DNA from 3 places in the Geobacillus sp. Manikaran-105 genome. Region 3 is predicted to be linked to each of the others. Evidence: riboswitches for the same ligand, from Rfam matches in the RefSeq annotation. Region 3 holds a riboswitch; each other region holds the start of a gene.
The links. A riboswitch is a leader RNA that binds a small molecule or an ion and turns the genes downstream of it on or off. The one in region 3 is predicted to bind S-adenosylmethionine.

Region 1 (4,180 bases), on a different contig from region 3:
TGACGATCACATGGAAACAGGCCAATCCGTCGGTGTTGACTGGCATTTGGGCGTATCCGCTGCCGAAGCATTACTTGAAAGACATTCCGATCAAAGACTTGGCGAAATCGGATAAAATCCGGAAAAACCCGATCGGGTTCGGTCCGTTTAAAGTGAAGAAAATCGTTCCGGGCGAGTCGGTCGAATTTGTTCGCAATGATGACTACTGGGCTGGCAAACCGAACTTGGAAGGCGTCATTTTGAAAGTCGTCAGCCCGCAAGTCGTCCTGCAAGCGCTGAAAAAAGGCGAAATTGACGTCGCTGAGTTCCCGACTGACCAATATTTGAACGCGAAAGGGACGAAAAACATTCAGTTTATCGGCAGAGTGGATTTGGCGTACAACTATATCGGCTTTAAACTCGGCCATTGGGATGCGAAAAAGCAGGAAAACGTAATGGACAATCCGAAATTCCAAAACAAAAAACTGCGCCAAGCCATGGCGTACGCCATCAACAACCAAGAGGTGGCCGACCGCCTGTATCATGGTTTGCGCTTCCCGGCGAACACGCTCATTCCGCCGTCGTTCCCGGGCTATCATGACAGTTCCATCAAAGGGTATACGTACAATCCGGAAAAAGCGAAACAATTGCTGGATGAAGCGGGATATAAAGATGTGGATGGCGATGGCCTCCGCGAAGATCCAAACGGCAAAAAATTCAAGGTCAACTTCTTGGCGATGAGCGGTGGGGACATCGCTGAACCGCTGGCCAAATTTTATATGCAATGCTGGAAAGATGTGGGCCTCGATGTTCAGCTTGTAGACGGACGCTTGGCGGAGTTCAACTCCTTCTACGATATGGTCGAAAAAGACGATCCGAAAGTGGATGTCTACGCCGCCGCTTGGGCAACGGGAACGGACGTCGACCCGTACGGATTGTACGGCCGCAACGTCATGTTCAACTACTCGCGCTGGGTGAATGAGAAAAACGATGAACTGTTGGAAAAAGGTCATTCCGAACAGGCGTTTGACAAAGAATATCGTCGGAAAATTTACAGTGAATGGCAACAGCTGATGAACGAAGAAGTTCCGGTCATTCCGACGTTGTATCGTTCGGCCATTTATGCCGTCAACAACCGCGTCGCCAACTTCACGGTCGATCCGGGCTCGAAACTGACGTGGAAAGATGTCGGCGTCACGTCCGAGCAGCCGGAAGTGGCGGAATAAACAAAAAAGCGATTGCTTCTATGGGATTCGATATGGTAACATGAAAGACAAATGATCATACGTCTTATCAAGAGTGGGCGAGAGAACGGGCTTGATGACCCCACAGCAACCTGCCGCCGGCAAGGTGCTAACACCCGCAAAGCGGTCTCGCTTTGGATGATAAGAACGGCTGCCCCCTTTCGCATCATTCCGAGGCGAAAGGGGTTTTTGTCGATAGGGGGTGAAGGGGGAAATAGTGGAGAGGGACATGTCGATCCGAGCTTGCATGGCCGCTCATCTCCGTGCCGCTGCGTTCGCCGTTCATGTCATGCGCTGCGTGCAGGCGGAGCTGATTCGATTTGACCCTGAAGCGGCGGTTCATGTCGACCGTGGGGACGGATACGTTCATTTGTATGGGAAAGCGCAAGGGACAACCTTTTCAGTGTTGTTGACCGACAGCGAGGCGGACGAATGGAAGGCGGACGGACCGTACGCCCTTGATCGCTACATATGGACAGAGCTTGGGAAAAAAGGGATTTTTCCAATGCGGATGACGCCGTATTTACAAGCTGTATGGTTAATGGAGTCATAGAAAGGAAGAGGACGAATGGCAGTCAAAAAATTTGAGCATGTCGGCATTCAAGTAAAAGACATCGAGGCATCAAAGGCATTTTACCAAAACGTCGTCGGCCTGGAGTTGCTTGACGAAATGATTCATACGAACGGAACGATGAAACTGGCGTTTTTAGGGATTGACGGCTCGATCGTCGTCGAGCTGATCGAAGGATACAACCCGGATTTGCCGACGGAAGGAAAAGTGCACCACGTGGCGTTTACGGTCGAAGGCATCGAGCAGGAAAAAGAACGGCTTCAGTCGCTCGGCGTCCCGCTAGTGTGGGATGAAATTACAACGCTCCCAAACGGGGCGAAATACTTATTTTTCCTTGGTCCGGACGGCGAATGGATCGAGTTTTACGAGCCGGCGCAATGAACGAAGGGGAAGGCGGCCATCGGTATGGCCGCCTTTTGCCGTGCAAGAAGGAAAATAGGGAGTGCACCGCGTATAGGTAAAGGGGAGAGGAGGAGAACAGATGGAGCCGCAAGTCATTCGCGCCATTCAAGACGACTACCCGGATGAATTCGCCTGGTGCTACGGCTGCGGGCGTCTGAATGAACAAGGCCACCATTTCCGCACCGGGTGGGACGGAGACAAAACGGTGACCGTCTATACGCCGCGTCCGGAACATACGGCGATCCCCGGGTTTGTGTACGGCGGGCTGATCGCCTCGCTCATTGATTGCCACGGCACCGGTTCAGCGGCGCTTGCCTTGCATCGGAAAAACGGCCATGAGCCGGGAAGCGGGGAAACGCCGCCGCGCTTTGTCACCGCGTCGCTTCACGTCGACTTTGTCAAGCCGACGCCGCATGGCGTGCCGCTTGTCGCCGTCGGAACGGTGACGGAGATTCACCCGAAAAAATGGCAAGTGGACACCGAGGTGTTCGCCAACGGCGAACTGTGCGCCCGCGGTCAAGTCGTCGCGGTCGTCATGCCGAAAACGTTTGTCCAGGGATGACAAGCAAACGAAAAGCGCCGGAGGGCGGCTGTTTTTGACAGCGCTTTCTCCGGCGCTTGGCAACTGGTCGAAAACGGCTGCGCCTCACCTCGTTTCGCCATTGAGGACTGATGATGTCATGAAAAAGGCAACTCGACAACGCCTCTTCTCAAGTGGGGAAACCTTGTGAAATTGGTTCTCCTTTTTCAACAAAACCACCGATTTGGCGAACATCATCGTTTTTCACCGGTTTTCTCGGATTCCTCTGATCATCGCTTTCCATGCGTTTCAAAACAACAACAGCAGCTGCTGTTTGGACTCGTCGAATCCAAGGAGAACGAGCATGCGCAAAAACGCCTTTTGGAGATCCATCACCTTCACGGTTTGTCCATGATCAGCACCGACGACGTGGCGCTCGCCACTTCTTTGCCGTTTTGCCGGACGACGGCAGTCACATAGGCGACAGTTTTCCCGAACTTTTCCACTCGCGCTTCCACTTCAGCTTCCCCTGCCGCCGCGGGGCGGTGAAACGTCGTCTGCAAGTTGATGGACGCGTGCAGCTGGTCATCGCGAAGCAAGGTGGTCACCGCATACGCCATGAGAATATCCGCCGCCGCTCCGACGAACCCGCCCATGATCACCCCGTTGCCGTTGAGGAGCGATTCATGGATCGTCCATACCCCTTTCGCATAGCCGTCCCGGGCTTCCGCCAGGCGGACGCCGAGCGTCTCATCGCACGGCGGCGGCGCGCTTTTTCCGGCAATGACGTCATGCAAGTTGGTAATTGGCTTCATCTCGAACATCCTTTCTGTCATCCATTGCGTTTCCATGAAAATGGGGTCATTTTCATGCCCGGATGGAGGGCAAAACGCCGCCCGCGGATCGTTTCGGTGAACATCATGGATCCTAAAGCAGCGATTTTCATCGGGTGGTGAGCGAAATGAGCTCATGGATGTTTTATTCGCCAAACGGCGGCGATTTCCTCTTTTTGCGTGCACGGGAAGGAGAACAGTGAAAGAACGGCGAAAGAAACAAGCAGCGGATGATGGAAAGGAGAGGGTCTTATGTATCAACCGCCAGACGCCGGCCATTGGACCGGGCGGATCGACAGCGTGAAGGACGAGCGGGCGTTTCGCCTTCATCAGCGCATTCGCTTGCTTGATTTGTCGCAGCCATTCGCGCCGGCGGAACGGGCGGCGGCGTTCATCGGGTTTGCGTGCGACGAAGGCGTGCGCCGCAACCAAGGACGCCAAGGGGCGAAAGAGGCGCCCGCTGCCGTCAAAGCCGCGCTCGCCCGCCTGCCTTGGCATCTTCCGGAAGGGGCCGCAGCGTACGATGCAGGCGATGTCGTTTGCGTGGACGGACATCTCGAACAGAGCCAAGCCGAGCTCGGAATAGCCATCGCCCGCCTCCTGCAACACAACATGGCTCCTATCGTGATCG
Region 2 (4,180 bases), on a different contig from region 3:
GCTTTAAATTTCAAATGTTTCGGGTTTTCGACGATGTCGTTGACCGTCGCTTTCGTTTTATCGACGCCCGGTTTCAGCTTAATGAGCCCCTTTTCTTGCAGCATCGACAAAATGCGGCCATGGTCGGCGACCGAGTTGCTCATGATGACCGTCGCGCCGTCCGGCAGTTCTTCAATGCTTTTGTATTTTTTGGAATACAGGCCGATCGGCTCAATGTGAATACCGCCGGCGTTGACGAAATCATAGCCGTGTTCTTTCATTTGCGATTCCAAGTACGGAATGTGCTGGAAGTAGTTGGCGTCGATGTCTTTATCAGCCAACGCTTTGTTCGGCAAGATGTAATCTTGGAACGTAATGATCTCCAAGTCGATTCCTTTTTCTTTCAAAATCGGTTTCGCTTTTTCCAAAATTTCCGCGTGCGGCACGTTCGACGCGCCGACTTTCAGTTTCACCAATTCGCCGCCTTTGCCCCCCTCGGCCGCGTTGTTGTTGTCGTTGCCGCCGCACGCCGCCAAAGTGAAGACAAGAACAGCAGCGAACAGGGCGCCAAGCCATTTTTTCATCGTTTTCTTCCTCCTTATCGTTTATCAATTTTGGAAGTGACAACGTCACCGATCAACTGAATGACAAAGACAATGACGAGCACCAACACGGTCGCGACAAACGTCACATCGTTATGGCTGCGCTGGAATCCTTCCAAATACGCCAAGTTCCCAAGCCCGCCGGCGCCGATGGCTCCAGCCATCGCCGTATAGCTGACGAGCGACACGGCCGTCACCGTAATGCCGGAGACGAGCGCCGGCAACGATTCCGGCAGCAGCACTTTCCAAATGATCGTCCACGTTGAGGCGCCCATCGCTTGGGCTGCTTCGATGACGCCTTTATCAATTTCGCGAAGGGCAATCTCCACCATGCGGGCGTAAAACGGCGCGGCCCCAATGACCAAAGCCGGCAGCGCCGCATTGGCGCCAAGCATCGTCCCAACAAGCCAGGTGGTAAACGGAATGAGCAAAATGATCAAAATAATAAACGGAATCGAGCGGAAAATGTTCACAAACGCCGCAATCACTGTATTGACAAACCGGTTTTCCCATAGGTTGCCCTTCGCTGTCAAAAATAGAAGCAAGCCAAGAACGATTCCGAGGACGAAAGTGGCCGCCACCGCCACTCCCGTCATATACAGCGTCTCGACCGTCGCCGCCCACATTGTCTCCCATTGGACGTTCGGCAGGAGGTTAGCGAGCATCGTGAATCACCTCCACCGCCACCTGCTGGCTTTGAATGTAGTCAAGCGCCCGGGCAATTTCATCCGCCGCCCCATCGATGTGCACAAACAGCACCCCATAAGCGCCTTGATGGGTTTGCGAAATTTTCCCTTGCAAAATATTCATATCGACGGCAAATTGCCGCACGACCTGGCTGATGAGCGGCTGGCCGGCCGCCGCGCCGACAAACGTCAGCTGCGCGATCAGCCCGCTCGGATATTGGCCAAACAAATGGGAAATCGCCTCTTCCGTCTCTTCCGGCTCGACGAGCTGCTTGACGAACCGCTTCGTGATCGGCTGCTGCGGGTTGCGGAACACATGCAACACTTCGCCTTGCTCAACGATTTTGCCGTTTTCCATCACGGCGACGCGGTCGCAAATTTTGCGGATGACGTGCATCTCATGGGTGATGAGCACGATCGTCAGCCCGAGCCGCTTGTTGATGTCGACAAGCAGGTCCAAAATCGCATCGGTCGTCTGCGGGTCGAGCGCCGATGTCGCCTCGTCGCAAAGCAGCACTTTCGGGTTGTTGGCGAGCGCCCGGGCAATGCCGACACGCTGCTTTTGCCCGCCGCTCAACTGCGACGGATACGCCTCTTCCCGCCCCGTGAGCCCGACGAGCTCGATCAGTTCATCGACCCGTTTTTGCCGCTCTGCTTTCGGAACACCCGCAATCTCGAGCGGAAACGCAATGTTTTCCCGCACTGTGCGCGACCAAAGCAAGTTGAAATGTTGGAAAATCATCCCGATCTCTTGACGCGCCTTGCGCAGCTCCCGCCCTTTGATGCGCCCCATGTCGCGGCCGGCGACGACCACCCGGCCGCCCGTCGGCTTCTCGAGCCCATTGAGCAAGCGGATGAGCGTACTTTTCCCCGCGCCGCTGTAGCCGATAATGCCGAAAATTTCCCCTTCGCGAATCTCAAGCGACACATTGTCGACGGCCGTGACCGAGCCGTTAGCCGCTTGATAGATTTTTGTCACATGTTCGAGTGTAATCATCGTTTCACCTTCCTTCCTCCCCAAGGCGGCGGAGCGCAAAAAGAAAACCTTTCTGCCCGCAGAGAACAGAAAGGTATTGTGCACCATTCCGTCTCTTATCTCTCAAAGCAGGCCGCTTTGTGTGAATTGGCACCTTTTCAGCGCACGCGCTGACGGTTGCCGGGCTTCATTGGGCACATCCCTCCACCTCTCTTGATAAGAGCGCAACAATCGCCTATTCGATTGACTACAGCTGTGATTGTATCACCTTGTGTCGAACATTGTCAATAAAAATTTCACCCAACATGCCGATACGGCTTAGCCAAATGGAGGAGCGACTCAAGCAGCAACAGATGACGAAAGCTTCCCGATACATGCACTTCGCGCAGCCGGACGAGCTGCTGCAGCTTCAGCTCGCCGCCTAAAAGCGAGCAAAGCGCTTTTTTGGAGCCGCGCACCGTCAAGACGTTCCGTTCATCAGGTTCCCTTCCGGCGGCAAGCTCCTTGCCGAGCGCCACGATGGCGGTCTCTTCCTCGCTTTCAAAGCGGACATACAGCTGCTCATCCGGCAAAATCGGCAACAAATGGCGCAACGTTTGCATCCGTTCCATAAACTGCCCTACCAACTCGCGCATTTCCATTGAGCATCCTCCCCCCCATCTCCTTTGTCCTTTTATTTCCATGCCGAAGGGGGAGAATCCTTTACAAAAATCTCGACAGCCGCCGTGGCGAACCAACGCCGTTTTTGTCATTTCCCAAGAAATGTGTCAAACGGCGTCAAAAAACGGCGGATCGTCAGCGCGGCAAACGGGCGCGGATTGCTTCGTACAAATAAGGGACCGAATGGAACGCATACCATTTGCCGATGATCTCTCCGCCGGCGAAAAGAAGCAAGCACGGAACGCTTTCAATTTTCCACGCCGCCGCCTGCTCGGGGATGTAGTTGATGTCCGTTTCGCAAAACGGTATGTCCGGAAACAATTGTTCTAGGACAACAAGCATGCGCCTCGCCAACTGGCACGTGCCGCACAGCGGGGTATACAACGAAAGAGCGAGAAGCGGCTCCCCTTCCACCATTCGCTTAATATCGTTTCGACCGATTGTGTTCACTCGCCTCTTCCTCTCATGAACGATTCGATACGGACGTCAAAATGGGCGCGCAGCAGCACATGCGCCAAATGCCAGATCGGGGCGGCGGCCACTTCGCGATACGCCCGGTCAATGTAAATATGCCCTGCTTCCGGAAACACCCGGCGGAACTGCCGGTGCAATTTTTCCCCCGCCTCATCGGCATCGGCGAGCACGTACACATCCCGCCCTTCGAGTTCATCGGCCAGCTCCTCAAGGCGCGCATCGCTGATCGTGCCGTTCGTGCAAATGATGACAACCGGCTCGTTCAGCACGGCCGCCACTTTTTCCTTATCTGACCGCCCTTCCACAATAATCACTTTTTCCACCTGTCGCATGTCCGACCCACCTAACGTGAATGAGGATACAATATTGTATGGCAACAGAAAAGCAACGGCCATCCGCCGTTGCCTCCTAACACCAGCCCGCCTCCCCGTCGCAGTCGACATATTTTTGATCCGGTTCAACGGTAGCGGTGACCCATTTTCAAATTCTTCCATTTGCTCGCTTTATCCGTTTTTCCACGCTACAGCCGCAGGAAGCGGAAGGCGGCCGATGAGCTCGCCTCCCTCGTACAGTTCGATCGTGCGGCCGTTCCATTTGCCGGTGACCCGGTCCGTGACATCCAGTTGCTTCGTTTGCAGCACCATCACGAGCACCCCTTTTTCATCACATTCCGGTATGTATAGGGGGCCCGGTTCGAAGCGAACTTTGCAGGAACGTTTATCCTTCGTTGATCATCGCTTCGTATTGTTCGGCCGTCAACAAGTTGTCCACTTCGCTTAAGTCTTTCGGCTCAATAACGATCA
Region 3 (4,180 bases):
ATCTTGCAACAACTCAATGGCACGGATGATCCGCTCATTGCCGACAGCGAACGCCACGCGCCAGCCGGCCATATTGTACGTTTTCGAGAACGTGTAGATTTCAACGCCAATGTCTTTCGCCCCGTCCACTTCTAGAAAGCTGACCGGCTTTTGGCCGTCAAAGCCGATCGCGCCATAGGCAAAATCGTGCACAACGGCTATGCCGTACTTTTCCGCAAACGCCACCGTTTCAGCAAAAAACTCCTTCGTCGCCGTCGCGCCGGTCGGGTTGTTCGGATAGTTTAAAAACATCAGTTTCGCCCGGTCGGCCGCCGCCCTGGGAATGGCCGAATAATCCGGCAGAAACCCATTCTCCGCGACAAGCGGCATCATTTCCATCCGCGCGCGGGCGAGCGCGATTCCCGACCAATAGTCCGGATAACCCGGGTCCGGGACGAGCACGACATCGCCCGGGTTGACGAGGCAAAGCGGCAGCTCGACAAGCCCGGCTTTGCCGCCGAACAAGATGGCGACCTCGCGGGCCGGGTCGATCGTCACCCCGTACTCGCGCGCGTAAAACGCCGCTACGGCTTCTTTCAAAAACGAGTAGCCTTGAAACGGCGAATATTTATGGTATTTTGGGTTCGCGGCTGCCTTCTGCATCGCTTCGACAATGTGCGCCGGCGTCGGCTGATCCGGATTGCCCTGCCCTAAGTTGATCACATCATAACCCGCCTTGATCTTCGCACCGACTTTCGCCACGAGCGAGGCGAAAAACTGCTTCGGCAGCTGTTCAAGCAGTTCGGAAAAGGGAAATTCGATCGTCATCGTCCACACCTTCTCAAACATTCTTGAAATTCTAGTGCAACATCATATATCGTTAAAAGCAAAATGTAAAGAAAATTTTTTTCCGAGGTGAACGCTCATGACGATCCGCATCGCCTGCCTGCAGCTTGACATTGCATTTGGCGATCCAGCAAAAAACGAACAGCAAGCCGAACAGGCCGTGGAATCCGCTGCCAAAGACGGCGCTGACATCATCGTGCTGCCAGAGTTATGGACGACCGGCTACGATTTGACGCGCCTGGATGAAATTGCCGACGAAGGCGCCGAACGGGCGAAGGCGCTCGCTTCCCGATTGGCGCAAACGTACGGCGTCCATTTCGTCGCCGGTTCGGTCGCCAAAAAAACAGCCGCCGGCGTGACAAACACGATGATCGTGGCCAACCGCCATGGCCAAATCGTCGGCGAATACAGCAAGCTTCACCTGTTCCAATTGATGGATGAACATTTGTATTTGCAGCCGGGAAACGAGCCAGGCTTGTTCTCGCTTGACGGGCTGCCGTGCGCTGGGGTCATTTGCTATGACATCCGATTTCCGGAGTGGATTCGCGCCCATGCGTTGGCCGGAGCGGAAGTGCTGTTTGTCGTCGCCGAATGGCCGCTTCCCCGCCTTCACCATTGGCGGACGCTCTTGATGGCACGGGCGATTGAAAACCAATGCTATGTCGTCGCTTGCAACCGGGCCGGACGCGACCCGAACAACGTCTTCGCCGGCCATTCGCTCGTCATTGACCCGTGGGGCGAGATCATCGCCGAAGCCGACGAACAGCCGGGTATCTTAACCGCTTCCATCGACCCGTCGCTCATCCAAGACGTCCGCGCACGCATCCCGGTGTTTGCCGACCGCCGGCCGCACGATTATGAAGAGGCGGCAAAAAAATTTTTCAAAACGTATTGACAATCCGCCAGCCCAACCTGTATCATTCGAATCAAGCAACCAAACGATTGTTAACATCGTGAAAATTGCAAAAACTTAATAGCTAGATCGGTACTCTTATCAAGAGTTGGCTGAGGGAATTGGCCCAATGAAGCCCAGCAACCGACCGTAATGCTATCGTGAGATAGGGCGCACGCCAAAGGCGGCGCCGGAAGCGAACCGCTTCCGCAGGGCACGGTGCTAAGTCCAACAGAAAGACCGATGTCTTTCTGAAAGATAAGAGGCGCGAAGACGATGCATCTTCAAGCCTCTTTCCGTATGCGAAAGAGGCTTTTTCATTTGCCAAAACCTAAAGGGGGAACGTGAAAATGACGATTGTCCAATCCACTGTTTACGAACCGCTCACCGAACAAAAAGCGACCGCCCTCGCCGTCCGCCTCGGCCTATTCCGAGACGGGGCGCCGCTTGTGTGCCGCGAAATCGGCGACGGAAACTTAAACTTAGTCTTTCATATCGTCGATCAGGAAACGAAGCAAGGCGTCATCATCAAACAGGCGCTCCCGTACGCGAAAGTCGTCGGCGAAAGCTGGCCGCTCACGTTAAAGCGCGCGGTTATTGAAAGCAACGCGTTGCGCACGTTTGCCAGCTATGTACCGCAATACGTGCCGAACGTCTACTATTCTGACGAATCGCTTGCCATTACCGTGATGGAAGACTTGTCCCGTCTGCAAATCGCCCGCAAAGGGTTGATCGAAGGGAAAACATTCCCGCTTTTGTCCCGGCATATCGGCGAATTTATCGCCAAAACAGCGTTTTACACATCCGATTTCGGCATGAACCAGCAAGAGAAAAAGAAATTGGCGCAAAGCTTCGTCAATCCGGAACTGTGCAAAATCACCGAAGATCTCGTCTTCACCGATCCATTTTTCGACCATGAGACGAACAACTTCGAAGACGAGCTGCGGCCGGACGTCGAAACGCTTTGGAATGACGACCGCCTCCGTTTGGAAGCGGCGAAGTTGAAGCGCAAGTTTTTAACCGAAGCCGATGTGCTTCTGCATGGCGATTTGCATACCGGCAGCATTTTCGCAAGCACCGACGAAACGAAAGTAATCGACCCGGAATTCGCCTTTTACGGCCCGATCGGCTTTGACCTTGGGCAGTTTTTCGCCAACTTGCTGTTAAATGCGTTGTCCCGCCCTGACGTTGAGCGCCAACCGCTCTTTGATCACATCGACCGGACCTGGGACGTCTTTGCGTCCATATTCTCGGAGCTTTGGCGCACCAAAAGCATCGAGACGTACGCCGCAACACCGGGCTTGCTTGACGAAGTGCTCCGGCATGCGTTCATCGATGCTGTCGGCTTTGCCGGCTGCGAAGTCATCCGCCGGACGATCGGCCTCGCCCATGTGGCCGACCTTGACGGCATCGAGCAGAAAGAAGCCCGCCTTGCCGCCAAACGACACGCGCTCCGCCTCGGCCGCCGCCTAATTGTCGAGCGCAACGAGCTGACCGGAACGGACGGCTTCCGCCGAGTGTTTGCAGAAACCGAATAGTAACACGGCGACGACCGGCCCAGTGCCGGCCCGGATCAACGGAAAATGTGAAAAGAAAGGAAGACGACGATGGACACCTTTGCCATCCCGCGCTCTGTCGAGTGGCGCGAGACGCATATCACGATTTTAAACCAACAAAAATTGCCATTAGCAACAGAATATATCGACCTGCATACGCTTGAAGACGTGTACGATGCGATCGCCTCGCTGAAAGTGCGCGGAGCGCCGGCGATCGGCATCACCGCCGCTTATGGTCTGGCGCTCGCCGCCTCGCATTATAAAGCGGAAACGGTCCACGAGTTCCATAGCCGCCTAAAGCAAGACCGCGATTATTTGGCAAGCGCCCGCCCGACGGCCGTCAATTTGGTTTGGGCGCTTGACCGGCTCACTGCCGCCGCCAAAGACGCCGCCTCAGTCAACGAAGCGAAAACGGTGCTTATTCACGAGGCGATCCGCATCCAAATCGAGGACGAAGATGTCTGCCGCCGCATCGGCGAACATGCGTTATCGCTTTTTCGCCCAGGCGACCGGGTGATGACGATTTGCAACGCCGGCTCGATCGCCACCGCCCGCTACGGCACGGCGCTCGCCCCGTTTTATTTGGCGAAAGAGAAAGGGATCGAGTTATCCGTGTACGCCCTTGAGACGCGCCCCGTTTTGCAAGGAGCGCGTCTGACCGCCTGGGAGCTGATGCAAGCAGGCGTCGACGTCACGCTTATTACGGACAACATGGCGGCGCAAACGATCAAAGCGAAAGGGATTCGCGCCATTATCGTCGGAGCCGACCGGATCGCACAAAACGGCGATACAGCGAACAAAATCGGCACGTTCGGCCTCGCCTTGCTCGCCAAATCGTTTGGCATTCCGTTTTACGTCGCCGCACCGTTGTCCACCATCGATTTGGCGACAAAGACAGGGGCAGACA

Region 1: it holds a riboswitch for S-adenosylmethionine, as region 3 does, so the genes downstream of both, CV945_RS07035 (hypothetical protein) here and mtnK (S-methyl-5-thioribose kinase) in region 3, are expected to answer to the same signal.
Region 2: it holds a riboswitch for S-adenosylmethionine, as region 3 does, so the genes downstream of both, CV945_RS10215 (methionine ABC transporter ATP-binding protein) here and mtnK (S-methyl-5-thioribose kinase) in region 3, are expected to answer to the same signal.

Annotation. Positions count from the first base shown of each region.
Region 1 is NZ_PIJG01000017.1:32,653-36,832, reverse strand. It holds gene opp4A (oligopeptide ABC transporter substrate-binding protein) at 1-1,205, shown strand, start outside; SAM riboswitch class I at 1,267-1,371, shown strand; gene CV945_RS07035 (hypothetical protein) at 1,453-1,776, shown strand; gene CV945_RS07030 (VOC family protein) at 1,792-2,175, shown strand; gene CV945_RS07025 (PaaI family thioesterase) at 2,276-2,758, shown strand; gene CV945_RS07020 (PaaI family thioesterase) at 3,115-3,531, opposite strand; gene hutG (formimidoylglutamase) at 3,802-4,180, shown strand, end outside.
Region 2 is NZ_PIJG01000030.1:24,651-28,830, reverse strand. It holds gene CV945_RS10225 (MetQ/NlpA family ABC transporter substrate-binding protein) at 1-563, opposite strand, end outside; gene CV945_RS10220 (methionine ABC transporter permease) at 578-1,246, opposite strand; gene CV945_RS10215 (methionine ABC transporter ATP-binding protein) at 1,236-2,264, opposite strand; SAM riboswitch class I at 2,357-2,466, opposite strand; gene CV945_RS10210 (hypothetical protein) at 2,540-2,884, opposite strand; gene CV945_RS10205 (thioredoxin family protein) at 3,039-3,353, opposite strand; gene CV945_RS10200 (ribonuclease M5) at 3,350-3,709, opposite strand; gene CV945_RS17785 (DUF2553 family protein) at 3,881-4,021, opposite strand; gene gcvH (glycine cleavage system protein GcvH) at 4,095-4,180, opposite strand, start outside.
Region 3 is NZ_PIJG01000031.1:17,221-21,400, reverse strand. It holds gene CV945_RS10360 (pyridoxal phosphate-dependent aminotransferase) at 1-807, opposite strand, end outside; gene CV945_RS10355 (carbon-nitrogen family hydrolase) at 905-1,720, shown strand; SAM riboswitch class I at 1,814-1,982, shown strand; gene mtnK (S-methyl-5-thioribose kinase) at 2,068-3,255, shown strand; gene mtnA (S-methyl-5-thioribose-1-phosphate isomerase) at 3,325-4,180, shown strand, end outside.